DNA from 2 places in the Lentibacillus kimchii genome. Region 1 is predicted to be linked to the other one. Evidence: a T-box and tRNA genes for the amino acid it is inferred to sense, from the RefSeq annotation. Region 1 holds a T-box; the other holds one or more tRNA genes.
What was found. The T-box of region 1 lies ahead of serS (serine--tRNA ligase). A T-box ahead of a tRNA ligase gene usually reads a tRNA of that ligase, here a tRNA-Ser.
Positions count from the first base shown of each region.

Region 2: it has a tRNA-Ser gene. The T-box ahead of serS (serine--tRNA ligase) is inferred to sense a tRNA for this amino acid. The anticodon was not compared.

Region 1 covers NZ_AP043934.1:75,192-90,463, forward strand. Annotated here, with positions in the region: gene dnaN (DNA polymerase III subunit beta) at 1-853, shown strand, start outside; gene ACZ444_RS00675 (RNA-binding S4 domain-containing protein) at 1,065-1,292, shown strand; gene recF (DNA replication/repair protein RecF) at 1,305-2,417, shown strand; gene remB (extracellular matrix regulator RemB) at 2,433-2,711, shown strand; gene gyrB (DNA topoisomerase (ATP-hydrolyzing) subunit B) at 2,825-4,750, shown strand; gene gyrA (DNA gyrase subunit A) at 4,819-7,329, shown strand; gene ACZ444_RS00700 (HD-GYP domain-containing protein) at 7,426-8,511, shown strand; gene ACZ444_RS00705 (YaaC family protein) at 8,518-9,480, opposite strand; gene guaB (IMP dehydrogenase) at 9,683-11,149, shown strand; gene ACZ444_RS00715 (serine hydrolase) at 11,345-12,691, shown strand; gene pdxS (pyridoxal 5'-phosphate synthase lyase subunit PdxS) at 12,766-13,635, shown strand; T-box leader at 13,708-13,924, shown strand; gene serS (serine--tRNA ligase) at 13,986-15,263, shown strand.
Region 2 covers NZ_AP043934.1:1,641,608-1,656,879, forward strand. Annotated here, with positions in the region: gene ACZ444_RS08835 (rhomboid family intramembrane serine protease) at 1-1,348, opposite strand, end outside; gene ACZ444_RS08840 (hypothetical protein) at 1,441-1,629, opposite strand; gene ACZ444_RS08845 (5-formyltetrahydrofolate cyclo-ligase) at 1,741-2,319, opposite strand; gene rpmG (50S ribosomal protein L33) at 2,417-2,566, opposite strand; gene ACZ444_RS08855 (hypothetical protein) at 2,742-2,975, shown strand; gene ACZ444_RS08860 (hypothetical protein) at 2,985-3,452, shown strand; gene ACZ444_RS08865 (peptidoglycan D,D-transpeptidase FtsI family protein) at 3,571-5,628, opposite strand; gene ACZ444_RS08870 (MFS transporter) at 5,703-6,974, opposite strand; gene ACZ444_RS08875 (superoxide dismutase) at 7,108-7,716, opposite strand; tRNA gene ACZ444_RS08880 (tRNA-Phe) at 7,925-7,997, opposite strand; tRNA gene ACZ444_RS08885 (tRNA-Ser) at 8,099-8,188, opposite strand; tRNA gene ACZ444_RS08890 (tRNA-Ile) at 8,196-8,272, opposite strand; tRNA gene ACZ444_RS08895 (tRNA-His) at 8,311-8,386, opposite strand; tRNA gene ACZ444_RS08900 (tRNA-Met) at 8,401-8,474, opposite strand; gene ACZ444_RS08905 (Na/Pi cotransporter family protein) at 8,811-10,436, opposite strand; gene ACZ444_RS08910 (NfeD family protein) at 10,637-11,296, opposite strand; gene ACZ444_RS08915 (hypothetical protein) at 11,366-11,743, shown strand; gene ACZ444_RS08920 (DUF2624 family protein) at 11,854-12,138, shown strand; gene ACZ444_RS08925 (deoxyribonuclease IV) at 12,195-13,094, opposite strand; gene ACZ444_RS08930 (DEAD/DEAH box helicase) at 13,110-14,414, opposite strand; gene ACZ444_RS08935 (Nif3-like dinuclear metal center hexameric protein) at 14,470-15,272, opposite strand, start outside.

The DNA.
Region 1 (15,272 bases):
TATTGAAACAGATAACAAATTTAATGTAACCATTAAGTCCGGAAAAGCGCTGTTTAAGCTTAATGGCCAGGATGCCGGTGAGTACCCGCAATTGCCTGAAGTAGCCAGCAGCAATAGCTTTGACATTCCATCTGACTTATTGAAGAATCTGATCAGGCAAACAGGTTTTGCTGTTTCAACAATGGAAACAAGGCCCATATTAACCGGCGTCAATATTGAACTTGCTGATGGTACACTAAGCTTTACAGCAACTGACAGTCACCGGCTTGCTGCACGGAGCGTTCCCATGGAGAATGCCCAATTCAGCATTTCCAATGTTGTTGTACCGGGAAAAAGCCTTAATGAATTGGCAAAGGTGCTTGATGACGATGATGACAACGTCCAAATCAGTATTACGAATAACCAGATTCTATTCCAGACAAGTCATCTGCACTTTCTATCCAGGCTTCTGGATGGGAATTTTCCAGAGACAGCCAGACTTATTCCTGAACAGAGCCAAACAGTTATTCATGTAAAAACAAAAGATTTAATTAATACAATTGACCGAGCTTCCCTTCTGGCCAGAGAAGAACGCAATAATGTTGTACGTCTTACGACAGAAAATAAACAGGACTTACACATTACAAGTAATTCCCCGGAGGTTGGTCAGGCCTCAGAGGAAGTGCAGCTCCAGGCTGTTGAGGGGGATGATCTGAAGATTTCCTTCAGTGCCAAGTATATGCTGGATGCTCTGAAAGTGATTGAAAATGAAGATGTTCGCATTGAATTCACCGGAGCCATGCGCCCATTCGTACTTAGGCCTGCTGATGACAATTCCGTCTTACAGCTGATTTTACCGGTTAGAACTTACTGAGCTTATTTGTGTATAGCCACATATCACGAGGCTGGAATAAAAGATTCTCTTATGATTCGTCTTTAGGATTGATAACTTTCGAATTTGTCCAGCCTCGTTTTGCCACTTTTAACCACAATCATGAACCTAACGCTTCCCATAACACGAAAACTTTAGTAAAATAGACGGGAGTTAAACGTATTGTTGAATAACGATAAATTTGGTGATGACGATGCAAAATCCTGAAAAAATAACGATTGAAACAGACTATATACCACTCGGTCAGTGCATTAAACTGCTGAATATATTTGACTCAGGCGGCATGATAAAAACTTTCCTGCAGGATGAAGGTGTTTTGGTGAACGGCGAAATGGAACACCGCAGAGGGCGAAAGCTTTATCCGTATGATGTTATTGACATGGGTGATATTGGTGTTTACGTCGTTACAAAAGGTGAATAACGGAGAATTGCCATGCATATTGACCAGCTACAATTAAAAAACTTTCGAAACATTGAAAAGCTGTCAGTCTCCTTTGATGACAAAATCAATATCATTATCGGCGAAAATGCCCAGGGGAAAACAAACCTGATGGAGGCGATTTATGTTCTTGCCTTTACCAAATCCCACCGGACACCGCGGGAAAAAGAATTGATCCGCTGGGAACAGGAATATGCCCGAATAGAAGGCAGGCTGACAAAGCGCGGACAGTCAATTCCGCTGGAGATTATACTGTCAGCAAAAGGCAAAAGAGCCAAACTTAACTGGCAGGAGCAGAAAAAGCTGAGTGATTATATTGGTGGTTTAAATGTCGTCATGTTTGCACCTGAGCATTTATCACTTGTTAAAGGTGAACCCAAAATCAGACGGCATTTTATCGATATGGAACTTGGCCAGATTCAGCCGGCCTACGTTTATCACCTTGGCCAGTATCAAAAAATTCTGAGACAGCGGAACCATTTGCTAAAACAGCTGCAACGGCGCGAAACACAAGATACAACCACGCTCCATGTTTTAACAGATCAAATCGTGCAGCATGCTGCAACACTTGTGGAACGCCGGTTTGTTTTTTTGGATCTGCTGCGGCAGTGGGCCGCCCCGATTCATGAGGGGATCAGCAACGGATCCGAACAGCTCACGATACGTTATGCACCAACGGTTGACGTATCAGAATGGATGACTAAGGCAAAACTGGCAGATATATATGCTAATAAATTCCGCGAACTGCAGGCAAAGGAGATCGAACGTGGTACAACATTGATTGGCCCACATCGCGATGATGTTCATTTTCATGTCAATGCCAAAAATGTACAAACTTACGGTTCGCAGGGGCAACAGCGGACGACTGCCCTTTCTGTCAAACTGGCGGAAATTGAACTGATATGCCATGAAGTCGGGGAATATCCAGTCCTGATTCTTGATGATGTCTTAAGTGAGTTGGATGACTTCCGGCAATCCCATTTATTAAATACGATTCGCGGCAAAGTCCAGACATTTGTTTCAACAACCACGATTGACGGCATCGATGAGCAGACGTTGGAACAGGCACAGTTATTCCATGTCAGTGGGGGCACGATCAACACATGATACTGGGGGGATAGGATGTTTATTCATCTTGGCAATGATAATGTTATTCGCTCCGAAGACGTTGTCTCGATTATTGATTACAGTATTGTAAAATCCTCAAGCATTATGGAAGACATGGTCAAGAAAAAAGCTGACCAGCAGCAAATTTACGGACCAGCTGATGAGGCTAAATCAGTTGTTGTAACCCGTGATACCATCTATTACAGCTCACTATCTGTTCCCACACTTAAAAAACGCTCCAGTATGAGTTCTATGATCAGTAAACTGGATGACTATTCTGATGATATCGAGTGACGTTTGTTTTAACAGCCCATGATGCAAGGAAAACCTATTAAAGTATGTGAAAACATATGGCTTGCCCGGTTCTCAAGCAGGCTATGTTTTTCCAGGAAACGCAGGTGAAAAAAATGTCAGCAGATCAAAATAATTCACATGAACAAGATTATGGCGCCGATCAAATACAAGTGCTGGAGGGACTTGAGGCCATACGGAAACGTCCCGGCATGTATATTGGTACGACAAGTGAGAGAGGATTGCACCATCTGGTATGGGAAGTCGTTGATAACAGTATCGATGAGGCGCTGGCGGGTTTTTGTGATAAAGTCCAGGTCATAATCGAAAAGGATAATAGTATAACGGTGACTGACGATGGGCGTGGAATCCCGGTTGATATTCAGAAAAAGACTGGCAAACCGGCGCTTGAGGTCATTATGACAGTACTCCATGCTGGTGGTAAATTTAACCATAGCAGTTACAAAGTTTCCGGCGGCTTGCACGGCGTCGGTGCTGCTGTTGTTAATGCATTATCCAGTTATTTGGAAGTCTATGTTCACAGAGACGGCAAAGTCTATTATCTTGGCTTTGAAAAAGGTGCACCACAGGGAGATATCGAAGTAGTTGGTGACTCAGACGTGACCGGCACGACAACACATTTTAAACCCGATTCTGAGATTTTCACGGAAACGACAGAATTCAATTTTGACACACTTGATCAGCGTGTGCGCGAATTGGCCTTCTTAAACAAAGGTGTCACGATATCACTCGAAGACAAACGGACGGATGAGGACCCGGTTGAGTATCACTATGAGGGGGGCATCAGCTCCTATGTTGAGTATATTAATCGTGACCGGGAAGTGCTGCATGAACCGTTTTACGCTGAGCGTGAAGACTCGGAAATCATGGTAGAAGTTGCTATTCAGTATAATGACGGCTTCAGCAGTAATATTTACTCCTTTGCTAATAACATTCATACGTATGAAGGCGGTGCGCATGAATCCGGGTTTAAATCCGGGCTGACGCGTGTCATTAATGATTATGCGCGAAAGAATAATATGTTTAATGAGAATGATCCGAACTTAAGTGGTGATGATGTCCGTGAAGGTATGACAGCCATCATTTCCATTAAGCACCCGGACCCGCAATTTGAAGGGCAGACGAAGACAAAACTCGGGAACAGCGAAGTGAAACGTGTGACAGACACCACATTAAGTGAGGCATTTTCCAAGTACTTATTTGAAAATCCGGACATTGCTAAACTTGTCGTTGGAAAAGGCTTAATGGCTTCGCGGGCCCGAACTGCAGCCAAAAGGGCACGTGAATTAACCCGCCGTAAAAGCGCACTTGAAGTAAGTAATCTGCCTGGTAAGCTGGCAGACTGCTCATCACAGGATGCAGCGATCAGCGAATTGTATATCGTGGAAGGTGACTCAGCAGGCGGTTCTGCTAAACAGGGTCGTGACAGACACTTCCAGGCTATTTTGCCTTTGCGCGGCAAGATTCTGAATGTCGAAAAGGCACGGCTTGATAGAATTCTCTCAAACAATGAAGTTCGTGCCATGATTACAGCAATGGGAACCGGCATCAGTGATGAATTTGACATCACGAAAGCCCGGTATAATAAGATCGTTATTATGACTGATGCTGATGTGGATGGTGCGCATATCCGTACATTGCTGTTAACCTTCTTCTATCGCTATATGCGGCCGCTGATTGAACATGGCTACGTTTATATTGCCCAGCCGCCTTTATATAAAGTCCAGCAGGGCAAGACGGCCCGTTATGCTTTCGATGATGATGAGATGCAGCGCATTCTTGATGAATTGCCGAAATCACCAAAACCAGGTCTGCAGCGTTACAAGGGGCTTGGTGAAATGAATGCTACCCAGCTTTGGGAAACAACCATGAATCCGGAAAGCCGGACATTGCTCCAGGTTGAATTGACTGATGCGATGGAGGCCGATCATATTTTTGACATGCTAATGGGCGATAAAGTGGAACCACGCCGTAACTTTATTGAAGAAAACGCCCAGTATGTTCAGAATTTGGATATCTAACCGGCCCTTTTAAGTATGCCGGATTAAACTGATGCCGGCACTTTGATTTAGAATTTGGAGGTAATGGAATGGCAGATGAACAACGTCCAAACGTTCAGGAAATTAATCTCAGCCAGGAGATGCGCACATCCTTTCTCGACTATGCCATGAGTGTCATCGTATCGCGGGCTTTGCCTGATGTTCGTGATGGCATGAAACCTGTCCATCGCCGAATACTTTATGCTATGAACGATCTTGGTATGTATTCAGATAAGCCGCACAAAAAATCTGCCCGTATCGTCGGCGAAGTGATTGGTAAGTATCACCCGCATGGGGATTCAGCGGTTTATGAATCGATGGTTCGTATGGCACAGGATTTTAGTTATCGTTACATGCTGGTGGACGGTCACGGAAATTTTGGGTCCGTCGACGGCGATTCGGCGGCGGCCATGCGTTATACAGAGGCCCGCATGTCTAAAATTTCGATGGAATTACTGCGTGATATTAACAAAGATACCGTAGATTATGCCGATAACTATGACGGAACCGAGCGGGAGCCGGCTGTCTTTCCGGCGCGGTTCCCGAACCTGCTTATTAATGGCGGAGCTGGTATTGCCGTGGGGATGGCAACGAATATTCCACCCCATAATCTGGGTGAGACAATTGATGCCGTACTGGCTGTCAGCAAGGATCCTGAGATTACGATTCAGGAATTAATGGCGTATTATCTTCCTGGTCCTGATTTTCCAACAGCCGGTGAAATTCTTGGCAAAAGTGGTATACGCAAAGCCTATGAAACTGGAAAAGGGTCAGTCGCAATCCGGGCAAAGGTACATATTGATGAGCACGCAAATGGTAAGTCATCGCTGATTGCAACGGAATTGCCATACCAGGTTAATAAGGCGAAATTAATCGAAAAAATTGCTGAGCTCGTCCGTGAAAAACGGATTGAGGGCATCACTGATCTCCGGGATGAATCAGACCGTGATGGTATGCGTGTGGTTATTGAATTACGCCGTGATGTAAATCCAAATATAGTGCTTAATAATCTTTATAAATATACAGCTCTGCAAACGACCTTTGGCATTAATATGCTCGCTTTGGTTAACGGGCGTCCAGAAGTATTAACCATTAAGCAATGCATTGAACACTACCTTGATCATCAGAAGGATGTTATTAAACGGCGTACGGCTTTTGAATTGCGAAAGGCCGAGGCACGTGCTCATATTCTGGAAGGTTTGCGTGTCGCACTTGATCACCTGGATGAGGTTATTTCACTGATCCGCAATTCGAATACGACAGATATCGCACGTGAGGAACTGATGACGAATTACAGCCTGAGTGAAAAACAGGCACAGGCCATTCTGGATATGCGCCTGCAGCGTCTCACAGGCCTTGAACGCGAAAAGATTACCAACGAATATGATGAGCTTCTCCAGCAAATTGCTGAGCTGAAAGCTATTTTAGCTGATGAGGAGAAAGTGCTTGAGATTATCCGGGACGAATTATCGGAGATCAAAGAGACCTATAATGATCAACGCCGGACGGAAATCATTGCTGGCGGAGCGGACTTTATAGAAAATGAAGATTTGATTCCTGAAGAAAATGTTGTTATAACGCTCACCCATCAGGGTTACGTTAAACGCCTCCCTGCATCCACGTACCGGACACAGCAGCGCGGCGGACGCGGCATTCAGGGCATGGGGACAAATGAAAATGATTTTGTGGAACACTTAGTCTCCACGTCGACACATGATACGATTCTTTTCTTTACCAACAAAGGAAAAGTGTATCGCGCGAAAGGCTATGAAGTTCCTGAGTTCAGCCGTACGGCTAAGGGCATCCCAATTATTAATCTGCTCCAGATTGAAAAGGATGAATGGATCAATGCTGCCATTTCTGTATCGGCCTACAGTGATGACTACTATTTATTCTTTACGACGCGATATGGTTTATCAAAACGCACAAAACTGTCACAGTTTGCGAATATACGCAAAGGCGGTCTGATTGCTTTGGGTCTGCGTGATGATGATGAACTGATTTCGGTCCGGTTAACAGATGGAACAAAGGATATTATGATGGGTACCCGAATGGGCCATTTGATCCGCTTCCCGGAAATTCAGGTACGTTCGATGGGACGAAATGCAGCCGGCGTACGCGGCATCTCTCTGCGGGAAGATGATGAAGTCATCTCCATGGAAATCCTTGATGACGGTTATGATGTACTGCATGTGACTAATAAAGGCATAGGTAAACGGACGCCGGAAGAACAGTATCGTATCACCAATCGCGGCGGAAAAGGTATTTTTACGTGCAAATTGGCTGAAGACAGTGAAGTCGTCGCTGTTAAAGCCGTTTCGGGTGAAGAAGACATCATGATGATCACCGTTGCAGGTGTGCTGATTCGCATCCCCGTCGCTGATATCTCCCAGACTGGCCGCAGTGCCCAGGGAGTGCGTCTGATTCGTCTTCAGGAAAATGAAGAAGTCGCAACGGTTGCCAATGTCGAACGAGAGGATAATGCAAGTGCTGCCGGCGATGAGAAAGATGCTGAAGAAACGGAAACAACAGACGAGCAGGATAATGATCAGGAGTCCTAAGTGACTGATAAAACCTAAGCTGACAGGTGTCCCGGCCAACACACTAATACGTTTGTGTTCGCGCTGGGCCACCTTTTCTTTTAAGGAGGCCTGGCCATGCGTGTTAAGCCATCGCAGTTAGTGTCTGGATGTATACTGTTGCAAGACGTGATGGGGAAAACAGCTAAACCAATCATTCCTAAAAACGTGACTTTAACAGACAGTCATATCACAGTATTACAAAAATTTTTAGTTGAAACGGTTGATATCTCAAAAACATTGGCCAGTGGCGAGCCATTTGAACCTGGGACAGCCGATGATGCCGCGCAGCAGTCCCTAAGTGCTCAGCCAGCTGAAGACACCTTTGCTGACAAGTACAAAACAGCCGTTTCGGACTTTAAACAGCTATTTAAAGGCTGGCAGAATCATAATCCTATCGATATTACAGATGTGCGGCAGGTGCTCATTCCTTTATTTGAATCAATTGACCACCCTGGGCGGGCTGTTTTTACATTGCATCAACATGCCTTACAAGAAGACTATATTTATCATCATAGTGTATCTGTTGGCATTCTTTCTGCGTATTTGGCTAAAAAAATGGGCTATGATAAGGGGAGATGGCTGCAGATTGGTTTGGCAGGTGCGTTATGTGATTGTGGTATGGCCCGAGTGAATGATGCATTGCTGCAAGAGGACAGGGCATTGCTTAACCGCGAGCTGAAGGATCTTAAACAGCACCCGGTCTATGGCTATCGCATGGTGGAAAAACTTCCTGCACTCACACAAGATGTGAAAGTGGCTGTGCTCCAGCACCATGAACGACTGGATGGTTCCGGGTATCCACTGGGACTGAAAGATCAGACCATTCATGATTATGCCCGTATAATTGCTGTATGCGATTTGTATCATGCCATGACATGTGAACGCAGTTATCGGGAGAGGCAGTCCCCGTTCGCCGCGATTGAGCAATTGCGGCATGATCAATATACGAAACTCGACCACCACATTGTTAAGTCGTTTATGGATAATTTTGTCAATAGCTCAGCCGGTGCCACTGTCCGGCTTTCAACGGGTCAGGTTGGCGAGGTTGTTTATACGGATGCTCAACAGCCGGCGCGTCCGCTCGTAAGAGTTAACGATACAGGCAGTATTCTGCCCCTGACAGATTACCCGGACCTCAGCATTACAGCGATGTGGGACTAGCCTGATTTAAAGGCTGTCATGCTTTTGCAGCAGAATCCGGCCGAGCATAAGCGGTACTTTTTCTGACGTTATATTTAAAAATGCCTTAACAAAAGAATAATCCTGATCGGGCCGGTCCGTCAGCAGGTCACCCCACCATTCCGGTTCATAACGACAGAGCATGCTCAGGTTATAGAGCAGCAAATAGTGCAGCAGAACTTCTGGTATGGCTAAAAAGTTTTCACGGTGGTACGGAAAATAAAGCTTTTGGCATTTACTGTCTGTGAAAAAGGGGCTGTTTGCTGCAGGCTGAAAAGGCTGGTCTAACGTGACGGCAATACTGGTGCGGTTTGTCTCCTGCCGTTCGATGGCCGGCACAAAGGGTTTAATCCGTTTAATCAGGGCATTGGCCGTTATGTGATAGCTGTCCAGCAGGGATGCAGGAAACTGCAGCTGCCCGCCTCCTGCATCACCGACAGCTGCGAGTTTCTGTTTCCTTTGAAATGTCCATAAAGAATCCATTTCCGGGATCAGACTTAATAGCTGAGCCATAGTCACTTTAGTAAAAGGTGGCTCGTTTACAGCAAATAAATATTTTGCTGCATAAGGATACAATCCATTATTCTGAAGCTTGACTTCATCCGCCATAAATGTATAATCTCGCTTTTTCCGTTTACGTGCCGATACACCGTGGGCGAGTATTGCTGTGGATTCAGGGTAGTCTGGCCTTACCGTCAACAAAGCAGCCTTCAGCAGATGACTCATGCCATAGAATAACAACAGCGGCTGCAGCAGTGTTTCCAGCTGTTTTCCGGTTTCGTAAAAACGCAGTCCGTGATCGAGATAATTGATAAAGGCGTGAGTGTTTTCAAAACTTTTGACCTCAGCATTAACACCTTCCAGCTGCTGATAACACCTATATAAAAAGGACTGGGAGGTCTGCTGTGACTGGAGATACGTATAAAAGTCCTTTACGTGCTGTGTGTCCATCGTCTTTCCTCCTTTAGTAATCTGATTTTTTTAAATTAAATTTCTTTTATTACAATCATTCAAGCATATTGAAAAAGCCGAAGAGTTGGCGTATTGTATATACAAATAGAATCGAGGGTATGTACCACCTATTTGCCTAGTTTCACCAGAATCACCAATCATAATCATGCCATAGGGCCTATGGATAGAAGGAGGATTAAACATGCGTGATGACAAGTTTGCCAAAGAAGGATTAACATTTGATGATGTGCTTTTGATGCCGGCCGAGTCGAATGTCCTGCCGAATGAAGCGAATACCAGCCTATATCTTTCAGACAGGATCAAGCTGAACACGCCTCTCATCAGTGCCGGAATGGACACAGTTACTGAGGCTGACATGGCTATTGAAATGGCCCGGCAAGGCGGTCTGGGCATCATTCATAAAAACATGTCGATTGAGGATCAGGCAGAGCAGGTTGACCAAGTAAAACGGTCCGAAAGCGGCGTCATTACTAATCCATTTTTTCTGACACCCGAGCACCAGGTTTATGATGCCGAACACCTTATGGGGAAATTTCGCATTTCTGGTGTTCCGATTGTCAATAATCATGAAGATCAGCAATTAACTGGTATTTTAACGAACCGCGATCTGCGTTTTATTCTGGATTATGCCATGCGTATTCAGGATGTCATGACGCACGACAATCTGATAACCGCTCCTGTTGGGACAACCTTAAAAGAAGCTGAACACTTGCTGCAGAAACACCGGATCGAGAAGCTGCCGCTGGTTGACGATCAGGGCAAGCTTGAAGGATTAATTACGGTCAAGGATATTGAAAAAGCGATTGAGTTCCCGAGTGCTGCAAAAGATGATCAGGGGCGTCTGCTCGCAGGAGCTGCTGTTGGCGTTACGGGAGATGCTATGACGCGGATTGAAAAACTTGTTGAAGCGGGTGTTGATACCATTGTTATTGATACAGCCCATGGTCATTCAGCAAGTGTGCTTGAAAAAATCCGCACAGTACGTGCAGCGTACCCGGACTTGGCGATTATCGCCGGAAATGTGGCAACAGCTGAGGCTACGGAAGAATTGATTAAGGCTGGTGCAACGGTTGTTAAAGTGGGAATCGGTCCTGGTTCAATCTGTACAACCAGAGTTGTTGCAGGCATCGGTGTCCCGCAAATAACAGCTGTTTATGATTGTGCAGTTGCAGCCTCGCGGTATAATGTCCCGGTCATTGCTGATGGCGGCATTAAATACTCAGGTGAGATTGTCAAGGCCCTTGCAGCAGGTGCGCATGCTGTGATGCTGGGCAGTATGTTTGCGGGGGTTACGGAAAGCCCTGGCGAGATGGAGATTTTTCAAGGCAGATCGTATAAAGTTTATCGCGGCATGGGGTCCGTCAGTGCTATGCAATCAGGCTCTAAAGACCGCTATTTCCAGGACGCAGAAGATGCTAAAAAACTTGTACCTGAAGGCATTGAAGGCAGAACGGCCTATAAAGGACCACTCGCTGATACGATCCATCAGCTGATTGGCGGATTGCGCGCAGGCATGGGTTATTGCGGAACAGCCACAATTGACGCTTTAAGAGATGACTCCCAGTTTATCCGGATTTCCAACGCTGGCCTGCGGGAAAGTCATCCACACGATGTGCAAATCACAAAGGAATCACCAAATTATTCATGAGGCTGAGATACTAAAAACGTCTGTCGTACAACAAAAAATCAGGTGAATGAATAGTCCCGATAAAAGGGCTCTATGACGCCTGATGGGATGAATAGATAGGGCTTTTTCCCTGTCTATTTTTTCCCGTGTTTTTATGATAAACTATCAGAAGTATCATAATAATTGACTTTAAGCAAAAGGTGGAGGTAGAAGAGAGTGACACACAACGTGAAGAAACGGTTGTCACTATTACTGGCAGTGGCGGTAATGGTGACAATAATAGCGGTGCAGCCGTTAGCCGTAAAAGCAGCAGACGAAGTAGACATCGAGGGCGGATCAGCGATACTGGTCGATTATGACACGGGGAAAGTTATGTATGCCAAAAATCCCGATACGTCCCTGCCTCCAGCTAGTATGACCAAGCTAATGACCGAATATCTTGTGCATGAAGCTATTGATGAAGGTCAAATCAGCTGGGATACAACAACAAAAATCAGTGACTACGTTTATAGCATATCTGCCGACACAGCTACTTCAGGCGTTGGCTTGAAGAAGGATAAGGCCTATACAGTTAAAGAATTGTATGATGCTATGGCGATTAATTCAGATAACGCCACAACGATTGCTCTGGCTGAATTGGTAGCTGGATCTGAAGGTGAATTTGTCAAGATGATGAATGACAAAGCAGATGAAATCGGCATGACGGATACGAAATTTGTTAATTCAACCGGACTCGCCAATTCCTCTCTTGGTGATAATGTGCCTGAGGGAACTGACCCGGATGCCAATAATCTGATGTCATCCCGCTCGGCAGCATTACTCGCATATCGTCTGGTACATGATTATCCAAAGGCTCTCGATGTGACGAAGAAACCTTCAATTAAATTTGAAGGCAAGAAGGTTACGAATTGGAACTGGATGCTTGATCATGATAAGGATGCTGCCAGTTCATTGCGCCAATTCTATTATAAAGGGGTGGACGGCTTAAAAACTGGCCACACCGACCTTGCTAAATATTGCTTTACTGGCACAGCAGAACGGAATGATAATCGTTTGATATCTGTTGTGATGAAGACGAAAAGTATGGAAGCACGTTTCAAGGAAACAGCCAAACTTTTGGATTATGGCTTTAAGCAATTTGAAACGGAAGAAGTTTTCCCAGCCGGTTTCAAGCTTGATGATCAATCGTCTGTCTCTGTTGCAAAAGGCAAAGCTGACACAGTTGATGTCGCTACAAAAGAAGCATTCAAGACGCCGGTTAAAGGAGACGAGGCTGACGATTACAGTCTGACATATCATTTGGATAAGGATAAGCTGAATGACGCTGGTGAACTGACGGCACCAGTTGAAAAAGGTGACCAGGTCGGAACAGCCGAAATCAGCTACGATGGTGATCATGATTACGGTTATATCACGTCAGGTGATGGTAAAAAAACAGTTGCGTTAACAGCTCAGAGTACAGTTGAAAAAGATAACTGGTTTATGCTGACACTTGGCGCTATCGGCAGTTTTTTTGGTAATATTTTTCATACAGTCGCTGATACAGTGAAAGGCTGGTTTTAACTGAAAGGGAACAGGTTAATGATTGGAAAGGCTCGATTACTCAAGTGAGTTTACTTAGAGCAGGAGGGGTTTACATGGATGAGCAGAAGCAAGGGGCAGTTGAAATGCCGCAGCGCGGTGTTATTATGGATGTTGTTAATGCTGAACAGGCTAAAATAGCTGAAGATGCCGGAGCCGTTGCGGTTATGGCACTTGAACGTGTTCCATCAGATATTCGCGCAGCGGGTGGTGTAGCGCGCATGGCCAGCCCGGAGATTACGAAGGAAGTTATGAACGCCGTTTCGATTCCGGTTATGGCAAAAGCGCGGATTGGCCATATAGTCGAAGCACGTGTTATGGAAGCGATGGGTGTTGATTATATTGACGAGAGTGAAGTTCTGACACCAGCAGATGATACTTATCATATACAGAAGTCGGCTTATACCGTTCCGTTTGTCTGCGGCTGCCGCAACCTGGGTGAGGCTGCCCGCCGTATGACAGAAGGTGCTTCGATGCTGCGTACAAAAGGTGAGCCGGGTACAGGCAATATTATCGAAGCAGTGCGCCACATGCGCCAGGTGCAGTCGGAAGTCCGGAAACTTACAGCAATGTCCAGCGATGAAGTGATGACATACGCAAAAGAAATAGGCGCCCCATATAACCAGCTTCTGGCCATTAAAGCACAAGGCCGTCTGCCTGTAACCAATTATGCAGCTGGCGGTGTTGCAACACCAGCTGATGCAGCCTTAATGATGGAACTGGGAGCAGATGGTGTGTTTGTCGGATCTGGCATTTTTAAGTCTGATAATCCGCAGAAGCTTGCTAATGCCATAGTCCAGGCAACCTCTCATTATACCGATTACCAACTGATCGGTGAGCTGTCGCAGGATCTTGGAACAGCTATGAAAGGGATCGATGTTGGAACATTGGAAGGACAGGACCGTATGCAGGAGCGCAGTGAATAGATTTTTCATCTGGTGGTATAATGCCTATACTTGCATATGTTCTTTAAATCAGCTATCCTTTAACAAAATGATTAAACAGTTATGACAGGAATCAGTAACATGCTGGCTTTAACCCAGAGAGTCGGTGGCAGGTGGAAACCGATGAAAGCCGCATGTGAATCCATCCTTGAACTGACTGGCTGAATGCAGCTTAGGCCAGTCCGGCAATCGCCGTTATCGTGTTAAAGCCGGAAGCATACTGATGCTTCAATAAGGGTGGCAACGCGGGAAGTAAACTCCCGTCCCTGTTTTATCAGGGACGGGAGTTTTTATGTTGCTGGAAGACATACCAGAGAAGAGGAGCGATGACGATGCTGGATCTGAAATATTTGCGGAATAACTTTGAGGAAGTCGAGGCAAAGTTAGCTCACCGCGGTGAGGATTTATCTGAACTGAAACGATTTCGGGAACTTGATGAGCGGCGCAGAACGCTCATTTCGGAAACCGAAAAACTGAAAGCAAAGCGCAATGAAACATCCAAACAAATTTCAGTCCTGAAAAAAGAACAAAAAGATGCGGAAGAGACGATTCAGGAAATGCGGGAAGTCGGCGAGCAAATTAAACAATTGGACTCAGAACTAAAGGAAATCGAGAGCACATTGGAAACCATTATGCTGTCCATCCCGAATATTCCCCATGAAAGTGTGCCAATCGGTGATGATGAGGATGATAATAAGGAAGTGCGGCAATGGGGCAATGTGCCATCCTTTGATTTTGACAAACAAGCACACTGGGATATTGCTGATGACTTGGACATTCTTGATTTTGAACGGGCTGCTAAAGTAACCGGAAGCCGTTTTGTATTTTATAAAGGATTAGGGACACGTCTGGAGCGGGCCTTAATCAACTTTATGATGAACTTGCATGCTGATGAACATGGTTATACAGAAATGATGCCGCCGCAGATTGTTAATCGCACAAGCCTGACCGGGACTGGACAGTTGCCCAAGTTTGAGGAAGATGTGTTCAAACTGGAAGATCATGATTATTTTCTGATTCCAACTGCGGAAGTGCCGGTTACCAACTTTCACCGGGATGAAATTCTAGCGAGTGATGAGCTGCCTAAGAAATATACAGCCTATAGTGCTAATTTCCGGTCTGAGGCTGGATCTGCGGGCCGGGATACACGCGGACTGATTCGCCAGCACCAATTTAATAAGGTCGAGCTGGTTCATTTTACACTGCCGGAGGATTCATATGAAACGCTGGAAGTGCTGACGGGTCACGCTGAAACAGTGCTGCAGCGGCTGAACCTGCCGTACCGGGTTATGAGTATGTGCACTGGTGACCTTGGCTTCACGGCTGCCAAGAAATATGATATTGAAGTCTGGATGCCAGCGCAGGATACGTACCGGGAGATATCATCCTGTTCTAATTTTGAGGACTTTCAGGCGAGACGTGCAGGCATTCGTTTTCGGCGTGAGCCAACCAGCAAACCGGAATTTGTTCATACATTGAACGGTTCGGGAGTCGCTGTTGGCCGGACTGTTGCTGCCATTCTGGAAAATTACCAGCAGGAAGACGGATCGGTTGTTATTCCGGAGGTGCTGAGACCGTATATGGGCGGAAAAGACATTATCAAGCCCTAGAACAAATCA
Region 2 (15,272 bases), 1.2 Mb from region 1:
GCTGGATATAAGCGAAAGATCGTTGAAATAGTAAATGACTCTCCAATTCTGTATCCAGATTATCCGACTTCTCCAGTCCGCTTGTTGCCAAATCAGCCGCTTTCTCATACTGTCCGTCTGATACCAGCTGTTGGGATTGCATCAGCTGATATGACGGATCATTCTTGTTATGATCAATGCCATAATTCACCAGACCACCTATAATCAAGACATATATAAGCAGGAATGAGATTTGGACAATCCAGTTTCGTCTGCCTGGCAAATGCATAATGGCTGAGGCAATAAAGCCAGCAATCAGCCCGCCAATATGGGCACCATTATCAACATGCGCCATACTTAATCCAAACACGATATTAATCACAATCAGGATCAATACATTCGTGCCTATCGTCCGGAAAAAGCGTTTTCCATGTATGCAGGCAAAAAACAAAAGAGCCCCGAACAACCCAAACAACGCACCGGATGCGCCCGCCGAAACAGTAGTTGTAAAGGCAAAACTTGCCAGTCCCCCGCCGATTCCTGCGAGGAAATAAATGACCAGAAATCTGAGTGATCCATATATCCGCTCCACAATCGAGCCCAAATAATAAACAGCCAGCATGTTCATTAATAGATGAACAAATCCAATATGGAGGAACATGGCAGTCACTATCCGCCACCATTCACCATTTTCAATAATCGCCGGATTATATTTAGCGCCAAAATCAATTAACGTCGCCGTCGATGTGCTATCGCCTTTTAACTCAAGCAGTAAAAAAATCAGAATATTTATAGCAAGCAGAAAATAAATCACAAAAGGCCTGCCATCGGAAAATAGCGCTTGATCATCCTTCTTTGGTTGCTTCATGCGGTCAGTTAATTTTTGCCGGGCGTTACGAATCTCAGTCTCTTTTTCCGTTTCTGAAAGGCTGGCTGATGAATCGTCATAAGCTGTTCCCAAGATCGTCTGCAGTTTTGCCAATTCCTCAGCCTGTGCATCATCAGATAAATAATAGACGCGCATCCTGATCGGGTTTTTTTCATTTAATTGCATAGGTTTTTTTAAAACATTCCAGTCATCTACGGGCGAATGCGCTGTAATATAAATATTATGTATTTCAATATGCTTGCCTTTGAGATACTGCTTCATTGTTTTCACTTTCTGAAAAACCTGACCTATATCCTGTTTTAAATGATTTTTCCAGTCATAGCCGCCATGAAACAGACGGATAACCTGCGACGTCTTCCCTTTGTGACGTTCAAGCCATAATTCTTCCGTTTGCTGATTCAAATGCAATGGTTCAAAACCTTCCTGATCTGTCAGATGACAGGCCAGTGTGTACATTATGTAGCTGTCGTCCAGGTCCATTCCCCTCTCCCCCTTAATCCATCATAACAAAAGCTTTGGTTTCTATATATGTAAAAGAAGCTGTTTCTCGACAGCTTCTTGATGGATAATTATTAACTGGACCGGCGCTGAAATAAGGCCGGTAAAAATTTGTCGCGGATCATCGGCATATTCATAGAAAGCGTTACGACTGCTTTGCGTAAAAAGCTAATGGCCAAAAGCGTATTGATGATACGATAGCGCCACCTGTAAACGAAAAACATGATGCTTGCGATTACGGTTAATACTGTGAAAATGCGCATTTCCTGACACCCTTTTCTCTCATATTGTATATATAGTCCTTCTCCAAACAAGAGAGATTATACATCAGGAGTGGCTTGAAAAGATATACTGCAAATTGAGAACCTCGCCGGTTAGCTTAAGTCCTGACTGTTCAAACCGCTTCCCTGTGACAGAAAACCGGTCTCTGTGATAATCGCGTCTACTGGTCTGTCAAATGATTCAGCCGGCAATTCATCAATAAGCTGCATATTTGCCGCCAAAGCCAGCTTGTAATTGGGAAAGTCCGACAAAAACCGATCGTAATAGCCACCGCCGAAGCCAATTCGATAACCTTTCCGGTCAAATACCATTCCAGGCACTATCAGTAAATCTATTGCCTGTTTCGTTAATTTTTCGGTTTGCTCTGGTATTGGTTCAAGCAAGCGATAATGCGCCGTTTCCAATTGATTATAATGGTGCATGATAAAAAAAGCCAGGCTTCGGTCTGAGGGATAGCTCTTAGGCACGGCTACCGTTTTCCCCTCTTTCCAGGCCGTTCGAATAATAGGCTCTGTACACCATTCAATGCCACGTGACATCGTGACACCTATAACATTGGATTGCTGCCAGAGGTCGGAAGACACAAGATGATCTGTCAGTGCGTTTTCAATTGCAGCACGTTCAGCAGACGGCATCGCTTCCAACTGCTGAATGATCTGTTTCCGCAACATGCTTTTGCCCACCTTATCACCTCACCCTGACTGATTTAAGCCCTTAAACTAAAAAGGTTCCTGCCTTGCAGTCTGGCAGGAACCCTTCACGTATGCATTATTTTGTCTCACGATGCAGTGTCTGTTTGTTTAATCTTGGGCTGTATTTCATAAGTTCTAAACGTTCCGGATTGGTTCGTTTATTTTTAGTTGTAATATAATTACGGTCGCCTGTTTCTGTGCAAGCCATTGTAATATTTACACGCATGTTTTTCCCTCCAAACTATAATAGCTATTTTAAAAAGCCATTCATCACATTTCAGACCTTTACTATAATAGCAGATGTTTGCTATATATTCAAGAACCAGGTATTGTTAAATTTTGACCATTTTGCTTTTCAATCATGTATGTTATAACAGTGATGGTAGAATGGAGGTAAAAATATGCTGTATGCTATTATTGCCATCACAGTTATGGCAGTTGTCCTGTTAATTTTGTCGTTTTTTATGAACGATAAAATGGCTGATCTGGAAAGTGAGCTGGAGCAGCTTTCAATTTCCATGATGCAGGAAAATTACCAGTTAAAGAAAAAAGTCAGTGTCTTGGAAGAGGAATTGCTTACGGACGATTTGTCCGATAAAACGCTACATAATACAGACAATGGCTCAGAAAGCTAGGTGACCTTAATGAAGCAAATTATACGCTCGTTTGCCTTGGGTCTGCTCACCGCTGGCATCATTATGCTGGGCACGTTCTATTTTGCTGGTGGTTCACAAGCTGATGCCGATGATATTGCGACAGATGATATGATTAAGCATATCAAGCAGGAAGGTTATCACGTGCTGACAGAGTCCGAGTATATCGATGCTTCAGTTAAATCAGATAATGACAGTAACGCTGATAAGCAGGATCAAGATGGAGACGCCAAGGACAAATCAAAGGATGATGCAAAAACATATACGCTAAAAGTTACATCGGGTACCGCTACCTCGGAAATCAGTGAAGAACTCGAGGAACATGGTATTATTGAGAACGCTCAGAAGTTCAGTGACTATTTGGAAGATGAAGGTTACAGTGAACAGATACAGCTGGGCAAATCCAATTTATCCGGGGACATGGATCGTAAGAAAATAGCCGAGACGCTTACAGATTAAGCTGTATTGCCACAGGCAATGCAGTTTTTTATGGACTCAATTTCACGCAGCCAAAATGCTTCTATTTAAAAAAGACCTAAACCCTTTAATAGGCGTTTAGGTCTTTTGGCGACAGTTATTAATCGTTATCCTCATGGTCTTCCTCAAAATAAGCATCTAAAATGCCATCGCCGATTTTTAAGTTGATATCGGAATCATCATTTTTTCCAACATGTGGCACGATAAGGGCAAAAGCGACTTCCGGGTCATCATATGGCGCATAGCCGACAAGAGCGGTATTATCCGTTTTCTTTCGATCACCATTTGGGTAATAAATATCATACTCAGCTGTTCCCGTCTTTCCAGCCGCATCATAGGGCTGATCAGCAAACTGTCTTGCGGCTGTTCCCTCGGATCCATTGAAGACACGATGGAATCCTTTTTGCACCCGGCTGATTTCACTGTCGCTCATTTGAATCCGATTCATGACCTCCGTATTTTTGCTTTTGTAAACCGGACCAAGACCTTCATCGTGCGGAAGGGGATTACGAATGTTCTTCATGAAATGGGGCCGTACACGATAGCCGCCATTTGCAATTGTTGAAACGTATTGCGCCATTTGCATGGTTGTATAGTTGTCATACTGTCCAATTGCCATGTCGAGCAGATTACCAGCTAACGGATTAGACCCTTCATAGCCGGTTGACTCATAAGGGAAGTCGACACCAGTTGGAACGCCTAAACCAAATTGAGCATAATAATTACGTAATTGATCAAATGTATCGTAATCAATATCAATTGCTTTGTTTCTCTGGTAGTTATATTCACCACCCATGCGCATGGCGATGTGAAACATATAAACGTTCGACGACTGTTCTAAGGCTTGCAGATCATTAACCATTCCCAAGTCCTTCCAAGAACTTTTCTCCTGTGAACCCTTGATTTTAATCCCGTCGTCATAAAATGTCTGGCCAGGTTCTATAGCTCCGGATTGGTAGCCAGCCAGGACTGTAGCCCCTTTAACAGAAGAGCCAAATGGATTCCCATCATACAGCGTTGCAGTTCCAATGTCAGAGAATTCATTTTTTTCATGGTTATACCTTTGACCGCTCGCTGCCAGAATATCACCGGTATTCGGATCCATAACTACCGCCATAGCCTTTTTTAATTCCTTATTCACACCAGGCTGATTTCTGACGGCTGTTTTCATTTCACTGCGCATAAGCTTATCAATTTTTTTCTGCAGCTCCATATCAACCGTCAATACAAGATCTTTTCCGCGTTTACCTTCAACAACGGTATCCGAGTCCACAATGTCACCGCTGCTGTCAGTTGTGTACTCAATTTTTCCTTTGCGGCCCCGCAGAGCGCTTTCATACTGTTCTTCCAGACCACTGTTGCCAACACGGTCATTCCGGCTGTATCCCCGTGTTAAGTAATAATCCTCTTTGGCCTTAGGTATGCCCTGTGACTGAGATGTGATCGATCCTGCGAAGTCACGGAATGTTTCATCATAAGGATACTTCCGGTCCCAATCAGTCGTTGCATTGACGCCGCCAAGATTATCTAAATGAGCCGAGACACGCGCAAATTCCTTAGCCGTTACATTATTATTTTTAATAACCTGTGGTGTCAAAGCCATCGCCTTATCCATTTCTTTTTTGATAGCCATCACTTCAAGCTGCCGTTCGGAGTAATCATCCAGGTTATCCTCATCAATTCGTTTAAGGATTTCTGTATAGGTTTCCCCATTATCCAGATCGTTTTTTTCTTTCTTAGACAGCAGATCTTTAGCTTTTTCAGTATTTTTTAAGTACCAATATTCCTTTTTGTCCCGCGTCGTAATACTGTCCAGATAGTTATCAGCGTCCATCGAAATGTAATCGACAAGCTTCTCAGCGGTCTCCAGCCTGTCTGCTGGCTGTGTCCCCTTTTCCGGTGTATATGTAATCGAATACTCGGCATCGTTACCGACAATCAGGTTGCCGTTACGATCATACATCTTCCCCCGGGGAACCGGCACTTTAGTATAATCACTCGTCGTCCGGTCAATCTCTGCCTGATACGCATCACCGTTGAGAATCTGAACAACGCCCAATTGAAGCACTAACACGGAAAACAATAAAAACACCGCAAAAAAAAGGATATTTAAACGAAAAGGAAGCGGTGCTTTTCGTTTCTTGTTCTTTTTTAACATATTACGCCTCTTCCTAAGCCTCTAACAGTTAGTCACCCCATTATATCATTTATTAGACCGAATTCTAAGTGTGTTCAGCGATTTTTTTCATCTGTTATGGGCTCTTTCGTTATACTTTCTTTTTTGCTTGTACTTTCCAGAGTAATATTCTTAATAAAGCCGTAAATGAACAGATGTCCCAGTCCAAATACCGCAAGCAAATAAGGTATAACCTGCTCAGCCTGAAATAAAAACATGGCTGCCAAAAATACGACGATTGCCGTGACTCTGCCAATGTTAACAAATAATTCACTGACAACAATGTATTCCACTCGCAGATCTTTTGCCTCCCGTGCTTTCCCGATAACATCATACGTTAAAGAAGCATATGGGACATTGACAATGGGATAGGCAATACCAATGAGCGCGGCATAAATCATCAATTGGACATAACTGGCATCGAAAACAATCGTGTATATAGAGAAATACAATATAAGCGCCCCCACCAGGATCGCTCTTTTTCTCATCGAGGGTTTCACCCATCTGGTTACGATGAAGTAAAGAATAAATGATGAGCCTGACAGAAGCAAATTAAACAGACCTAAAGCGAACTCGCTTTGGGTTGCAATAAAAACCAGAATGGAAATAACAAACGAAAAAATGCCTTCTCGAAGACCTTGTGAGACCTGAGCGTTAAGAATGTTTTTCCAATCCTTGTTATGACGACGTTCAAGTAAAACACGCCTGAAATGAAAAAGGCCTTCTGCTTGCCTGCGTTTCAGAAAAAAGCTGCATACAACCGCTCCAATGAATAGAATAAAGGATATGGCAAATACAGTATTATAGCCAATATTATCCTGCAGAGCAGCAATGATGGATCCTGCTAACAGCGGACCGATCATTCCCGCAAACGACTGAAGGACGCCAAGCAGACCATTAAAAAAGTCACGCGACTCAGGTTCAGTGATCTCAAAGGTAAGAACATTGAAGGCAAGCCAATAAAATCCGAGACCTACACCTAATACACTGCCAAGCAGGAAATTATAAGTGGCAGCATTATCCGCAATAAGTAAAACACTCAAAAAGAACAAGGATAAAAACGCAACCCCTAAACGCAAAACAATGATTCGATCAACCTTTTTAGCAATTTTTCCAGCCAGTATAAATGTGAGGGGCTGAAACACATAAATACCAAGGTTGTAAAAGGCAATTGTTACATAGTCCCCTGCCTGTTTCCATAAATAGACGTTAACAAAGGTATTGGAAAGGAAAATACTTAAAGAATAAAGACCGCCGATAATCAGCAATAAAATGAGGTCACGGCTTATATCAATTTTACCAGCTATATATTCCAGACTTTTGTGCATAACGATTTCTCCTTTTTGTTCAGTTGTAGTTTGAACAAATCGGTATCATATATGCACACCATAGTCCGGGCTTTGTACGGTGCTGAATTAACGCAAAAAAGACACGGGCTATTTCCCGTGTCCTTTGCGTTATTTATTTAGCTTCTTGATAATTTTTCTCAACTTGATCCCAGTTGACAACGCTCCAGAATGCAGCGACGTATTCTGGGCGTCTGTTTTGGTAATTCAAATAGTAAGCATGCTCCCAGACATCCAGTCCTAAAATAGGTGTCTTGCCTTCCATTAATGGTGAGTCCTGATTAGGTGTGCTCATAATTTCCACGTCACCATTATTCAGTACAAGCCAAGCCCAGCCGGAGCCGAAACGTCCTTTTGCTGCTGTTTCAAACTCTTCTTTAAATTCATCGAAGCTGCCATATTTTGCCTTAATTTTATCGGCAACTTCACCTGATGGCTGGCCGCCGCCATTTGGTGACATAACCTTCCAGAATAGACTGTGATTGGCATGTCCGCCACCGTTGTTGCGTACTGCCGTACGGATGTCTGCCGGAACAGCATCCAGATCACCAATCAGATCCTCAAGTGACTTGCTCTCAAGATCTGCTTTTCCTTCAATCGCAGCATTAAGCTTTGTTACATAAGTATTATGATGCTTCGTATGATGAATATTCATGGTTTCTTTATCAATCGTAGGTTCTAAAGCATCGTAAGCATACGGTAGTTCTGGTAATTCAAATGCCATTTTTAAACAGCCTCCTCTAATATTTGGACTAAAGGGATTGATAGCTACCCTTTAATTCCCAGCCTATCAAAGCGATTTAACCATTGCAAATGAAAGGTGCTGCCCCGCTCTTCCCCAATCTGCTAATCAAATAACCCAGTTTCTACCTAATATCATTTCTTTTTTGCGATAATAAAATAAAAACAAGCTTATAAGCCTGTTTAAAAGATGGCTCGGGACGGAATCGAACCGCCGACACACGGATTTTCAGTCCGTTGCTCTACCGACTGAGCTACCGAGCCATAATACTGTTATAGTCCATAAGGGGCCATAGTTTTTCATGAACAGCTGTATGCCAAGCAAATACCGCCAAGTCGCGGTCTTATCAAGCCAAATGGCAAAAAGGAGGTAGAGGGATTCGAACCCCCGCGCGGTTTGACCCGCCTGTCGGTTTTCAAGACCGATCCCTTCAGCCGTACTTGGGTATACCTCCATATGAGTGGTGGACCCTGCAGGATTCGAACCTGCGACCAATCGGTTATGAGCCGATTGCTCTGACCAGCTGAGCTAAGGGTCCGTATCATTAAGCAGCCTTGCATTTTCCTGAATCTCTTATGGGGCGACCGGTGGGGATCGAACCCACGCATGCCGGAGCCACAATCCGGTGCGTTAACCACTTCGCCACGGCCGCCGTTTAAACAATGATAGCGGCGGAGGGATTCGAACCCACGACCCTACGGGTATGAACCGTATGCTCTCGCCAGCTGAGCTACGCCGCCATATGACTTCACAGGAAAGGTTCAAACCTGTGATCAGTAGGTTAACAGCTGATAGGGTTACCCCCATAAGCTGTTAAACCATAAATGTGTATCAATAAAATGTTGTGGTCAAAAACTAATTTCAATTAAACGACGCAATATAATTTATCACATCCGACAGAATCTGTCAATCATTTTGGCCACTAAATCTTAAGAGTGCTTTTAATAATGATGTGTAATATGTAAACAACAACATTACTATAGCATCTCCAGACATAGTTTTCAATAAAAAAATCAATTACATCTTGATAAACCGCATCACCAAACTGTGTACCACAAACTCAAAACGAAGGGGATCTACTCACCTAAAACAGCATCTGCAATATTCGAAGCATGGTCACCAATCCGCTCAAGGTTACTGATAATATCAACAAATACAATGCCTGCCGAACCGGTGCACCGTCCTTCATTCATGCGAATAATATGCTTCTTGCGAAAAGTGCGCTCCATTCGGTCAATCTGATCTTCTTTCTGTATAACAGCCAATGCTTCTTCGCGGTCCATATTATCAAGAGCTTTTATGCTTTGCCTGACAGTCAGGATCGTTAAATCAAACATGTTGTTTAAATCTTGCTGAGCTTGTTCCGTCAGGTGAACCTTATTCGTAACTTTATACTCTATTAATTCAATAACATTTTCGAAATGATCACCCATACGTTCAATATCCCGCACAGAATCCATTAACACAGTATGTTTAGCACCTTCCATTTCCGACATTGATTCGCCGGATAAATCCACCAGATAATCTGTAATACGCCTGTCTAAATTATTGAGGGCCCCTTCAAATTGCATAGACATTTCCGAATGCTTCTGATTTTGTGTCGTTAGATATAAGTTCGTTTCCTCAAGCCCTTTAGAAGCAAATTCACCCATACGGATGATTTCCATTTTTGCTTGGTCCAAAGCTAATGTTGAGGACTGCTGAATAAAAATAGGGTCAAGATGTTTTGGCTTATACTCAATGACTGCATCATCACCTGGAATCATTTTTGTTACCATCCAAGCAAGTAATCCAATAAATGGAAATTGAATGATAAGGTTGACCAAATTAAAACTGCCATGGCTGAATGCAATTGTCATCTCCGGATTAAGGTCAAACACAGATTGTAAATACATAACAAATTGACTGAAAATACCGAGACACAGCAGGCCGATAGCTGCTCCGGCTAGATTGAAGATAACATGGACAAATGCGGTCCGTTTTGCAGCAACTGTTGCACCAATGGATGCGAGAACGGCTGTAATTGTGGTCCCAACATTATCACCAAATAAGACCGGTAAGGCAGCTTTCATACCAATAGCATCTTCAGCGAATAATCCCTGCAGAATACCAATTGTAGCTGATGAACTCTGAACTACAAATGTAAATAGTGTTCCAATGATGACACCTAAAATGGAGTGATCACTCATACTGACCGTCAGATCCTGAAAGGCTTGCAAATCACGCAATGGTGACATACCGCTGCTCATTAACTTCAAGCCAAAAAATAATGAGCCAAACCCGAATATAGCCTGTCCCACGTTGTTAACTTTTTGGTTTTTAAAGAAGAACAAAAGAAATGAACCAATTGCCATGATCGGAAGCGCATACTCATTTATATCAATACCAATAATAAAAGCCGTCACGGTTGTCCCAACATTCGCGCCCATAATAACACCGATCGCCTGTCTGAGCGTCATAAAACCGGCATTAACCAAACCAACGGTCAAAACCGTTGTCCCGGAACTGCTCTGTATTAAAATGGTGACAACTATACCAGCTAATACACCCATAAAGGGGTTGCTTGTCGTCTTATCTAATATATCTCTAAGCCTGTCACCAGCAGATTTCTGCAACCCCTCGCCTACGTATTTAATCCCCAGAAGGAAAATGCCGAGTCCGCCGATAAACTCAAATATCAGTGTTTGCACATCGATATTCAAAGATTATTCCACCCTTCGAATGATGCTGAAATCTGTCACATACCTCCCCTATTATTAAAGCCCATAAGCTAATTTGTAAAGGATATTTACGAAAACGCAGTATAAAATTTAGTTTCCCCTGCCACACAGTGTTTTTTACTCAAAATTTAAGGCAAAATTTTCATTATTTTCATGGCATACATTAAAAAACCTATGAATCGTCAAGAATCATAGGTGTGTTCCTGCTCATCTGTGCTTTTTTCCACCAGTATTTTTGTGCCATCAACCTGAACCACCTTGATCGCAGTATTTTTAGAAATCCACTCTGCATTAGACATGGCACTGTAATTATTGTCACTGATACGAACAGTTCCCACTGGGCGCAAATCGCTGAGTGTCTTCCCCCGCTGATTAAGCAGTTGTTTCTCATTCATATTCAGGGAATTGTATCCTCTCTCCTTTGTCAGCTGATCTTTCAACGTGATTTTTGACCACATATCCCTGCGTTTAAACACCTTTAAGAAAATAAGCGATGAAAATCCACCGATAATAACACCTATTGCCGCATATAAGCCAGCAAATATGTTGGGAGCAGCCAATGCAACAGCCAGAAGCATACATACCAGTCCAATGGCCGCAAGGGTACCGTCATTAACAGCTTTACCATCAATAACAATCAGTAATATTCCGGCAAGATAAATAATAAGCATCATGATAAAAGAGCCTGTTTCCACATAAACAGTGAAATAAACGGTCATAAAACCGATACCGAGCAGAGCAAAAAAACCGCGCATATTCACAAGCAGTTCACCAATTAAAAATAAGGTGCCAAATCCGGTTAACACAATCCCAAACCAGTCCATCGTTAAAATAGCCATCATAACACTCACCCCCTTTACCACATTTTATGGCCGTTCTGATATTACATTTCATTGTTAGGGGAAATTCATATGAAAAAAATAACAAAATTTCTTTTTATACTATGTATCATATTGTTTTTAGTAAGTATTTATAATGATTTAACCAACGGAACAGTGCTGCAGACTGATTTAAACAGTCACGATCATCAGCCAGAAAAACAATTACAACTAACAGCTGTTAAAGTCAAAGTACAAACAGGTGATACGGTATTATCAATTGTCGAACGGCTCAGTGACCAGGATCAATCAATGAATCAGCAGAATGTGTCACAGATTATGACTGATTTCAAAACATTGAATCCTGATACTTCCCCGCTCGAAGTTGAGGCAGGGGACTATTATTACTTCCCCGTATACGACACTAAGCAAGTCAGCATGTCAGTCTCCCTTGCTGCTCAAACGGTTTAAAAAGAAAAACAGGAAAAATTCGGTTCGTCATGACTTTTCAATTTAATAAGGTCATTTCACAGCCATCGTGCATATAATAAATACTAAATAACGGCAAAGGAGCCAAATCTATGTCGACATTTATCAAGCAAATGGTTCGCAGTAAGCTGCAGCAGCTTACAACAGATGAATTGCTTTACCATGCACAGAAATACCATTTTTCAATAAATCGCAAACAGGCAACCGACATAACAGCCTACCTGCAGCAAGCTTCTATCGATCCATTTGATCCGGCCAGCCGGGACAAAATGGTTCAGGAACTTGCACGTATTACAGATGATGAAACAGCTGATCAAGCTGAGACATTATTTCAGAAAATCGTAGCCGCCTATGGGCTTGACGATCTGTTTTCGTAAACAGACGAAACTTTTTCTAAATCAGTAACCATGCTGGATCTGTCCTGGCAGCATCGTTACTGATTCATGATCTTTTCCTTCAGGTTCGGATCAAATTGTCCGTGCTTAATCATGTCAATTTCAAATTGATAAGGGGGTTGTTTATGTTTCTTATCTTCACCGACAAACGGCGTTTCTAATATTTTAGGCAGTTGCTCCAGCTGTGGATGAGTAATCACATAATGCAGCGCATCAAATCCAATATAGCCAAATCCAATATTCTCATGGCGGTCTTTATGGGCGCCCCGTTCGTTTTTACTGTCATTGACATGGACTACTTTCAATCGGTCCAGACCGATCGTGTTATCAAAGTCATTCAGAATACCATCAAAGTCATTCACAACATCATAACCACCGTCATGTATGTGACATGTATCAAGGCAGATTGATAATTTTTCGTTATGGGTAACACCATCGATAATCCTCGCGAGCTCATCAAATGTTCGCCCGATTTCAGAACCCTTTCCGGCCATCGTTTCCAGTGCAATCTGGACATCGCTGCCGCCAACGTTATCCAGCACATTATTCAGGCCTTCAATAATCTTCGCAATCCCTTCATCAGCTCCAGCACCTACGTGTGATCCCGGGTGCAGTACAATTTGCTTGGCGCCAAGGGCATTGGTCCGCTCAATTTCACTGCGCAAAAAATCCACACCTAATTCAAATGTCGCGGGTTTTGTTGTGTTGGCTATATTGATGATATACGGCGCATGAACGACCACATCATCGATGCCATTCTCTTTCATGTGGGCTTTGCCGGCTTCAATATTTAAATCCTCTATCGGCTTCCGCTTTGTATTCTGTGGTGCACCGGTATATATCATAAACACGTTTTCACCATATGAAACGGCTTGTTCACTGGAACCTTTCAGCATTGTTTTCCCGTTCATTGATACGTGTGAACCAATTTTTAACATAATTTCACCCCAGCATTATTTTTTCGGATTTTGATTCATCGTCTTTTTGATTGTTTCTTTTTGTTTTTTCATCTTTTTCTTATAACCTGGTTTTACTTTTTTCGGCTTTTTCACTTTTTGCCATGCTGCCCCATCGGTTTGACTGGCAGTTTTTTGTCGGCGATTGCGTTCATTCCGTGATTTTGTTTGTTGCCATTCGCCGTTTCGAATGTCCCAGAATGTGAACGTTATTCCTTTTTGCTGCAGCTTGCCAATCAACTGATTATCAGCATCATGATAGAGGCTGATAACCGTTCCTTCCATACCGGCACGGGCTGTTCTGCCGGCGCGATGTACATAAAAGTTATCTTCTTTAGGCAACTGAGCATTTATGACATGGCTGACACCTTTGATATCAATCCCGCGGGATGCAAGGTCAGTTGCTACAATATATTGGTAATGCAGATTTTGTATCTCTTTAAAGGTCCGCTTCCGTTCCCTTGGTGATAAGCCGCCGTGAATAATGCCGACCTTCAGACCTTTTTGCTGCAAGGACGCTGCCAGCGCATCAGCTTCATCTTTTCCGTTTGTAAATATGATGGCCAAATAAGGCTGAATAGCACGAGAAATGCCATAGATCATGTCAGCGTCGTTCCGATGTTCAGCAGAAATAAGCCGATGCTCCAATGTTTCCGGCAACAAGGAATCATTGATTTTAACGCGCAAGGGATTTTCCATGTATTTACGATAAAAATGTTCCAGCTGCTCAGGAATCGTTGCGGAAAAAGCAAGAATCTGCAGGTCTTCTTTCGTCCGGATGAGTAGCTGATCAATATCTTGAATCAACCCTAATTCCAGTGAAAGATCAGCCTCATCAATAACGAAAGCCGAAGACGAATATATGGATACAGCTCCTGATTTAACAGCATCGAGAATTCTTCCAGGTGTACCCACAATGATGTGTGGCGGCTTTTTTAATTTATCCAGCATTTTCTGCCTGTCTGTCCCGCCAACAAGCAGCTTAGCTGACCATTCATCAGCCTTTTCAGCCTTTTGAATAATGGTTTTGACTTCATCGTATATTTGTGAAGCAAGTTCCCGCGTTGGTGCTGTTATAACAAACTGAACTTCCTGTTTGGCCGCATCAAGCCGGTTGAACAGCGGTAACAGGTATGTGTGCGTTTTACCAGAACCCGTCTGTGACTGGCCGATAACACTCGTCCCCTGCAAAATCGATGGCATCGCCTGTTGTTGAATCGGCGTCGGCTCATGAAAAGCCAGCTGATTAATGACTTCTTTTATGACAGGGTGAAACGATAACTGATTGAATTGGTTATCCATATAGCTGTACTCCTTTACTAGTGGTATACTGGCATATTAAAAAAACGATTTAATCTTAAATGAATTGGAATGGCTCTGTGTCAGCATGCGATACGATGATATCCACACCCCTGCCGGCAAAATAATCTGCTAAATACGACTGAGTAACATGTTTCATCACTTTTTCCACATGATGGCCCGGATCAATAACTGACAAACCTTTTTCCCAGGCTTCTTGCGCCGGATGGAATGTCATATCTCCGGTAATCAAAACATCAGCCCCCATCTGTTTTGCTTTGTGAAGATATTTTTCGCCGCTTCCGCCTAATACAGCGACCTTTTTAACTTTCTTGCTTAAGTCTCCCGTTACGCGAAGATGCGGCACCTCAAAAGCTGTCTTGACCTTTTCGCATAATGACGCGAGCGTCAGCTTATCAGCTAAGTCACCAATACGCCCAATACCATAGGCCTGACCACTGTTTTCCACAGGATAAATATCGTAGGCAGCTTCCTCATAGGGATGTGCAGCAGTCATAGCTTTCAGTACGGCAGATAATTTTGACGCCGGGAGTATCGTTTCAATCTTAACTTCATCAGCAAATGTCAATTTGCCCTGCGACCCAAGATACGGATCAGTCCCAGCCAGCGGTTTAAACATTCCCTGACCAGGGGATTGAAACATACAGTGACTGTAGGCACCTATATACCCTGCTCCTTGTTCACCCATAGCATCTCGTACAGCCGAGACATGTGTTTCGGGAACAAAAACAGCCAATTTAACCAGTTTTTCCGTGTGATTAACCTCCAGGATTGTCCGGTTTTCAATCCCCAGCTGATCACACAGCATATCATTGACGCCGCCTTGTGCAATGTCCAGAT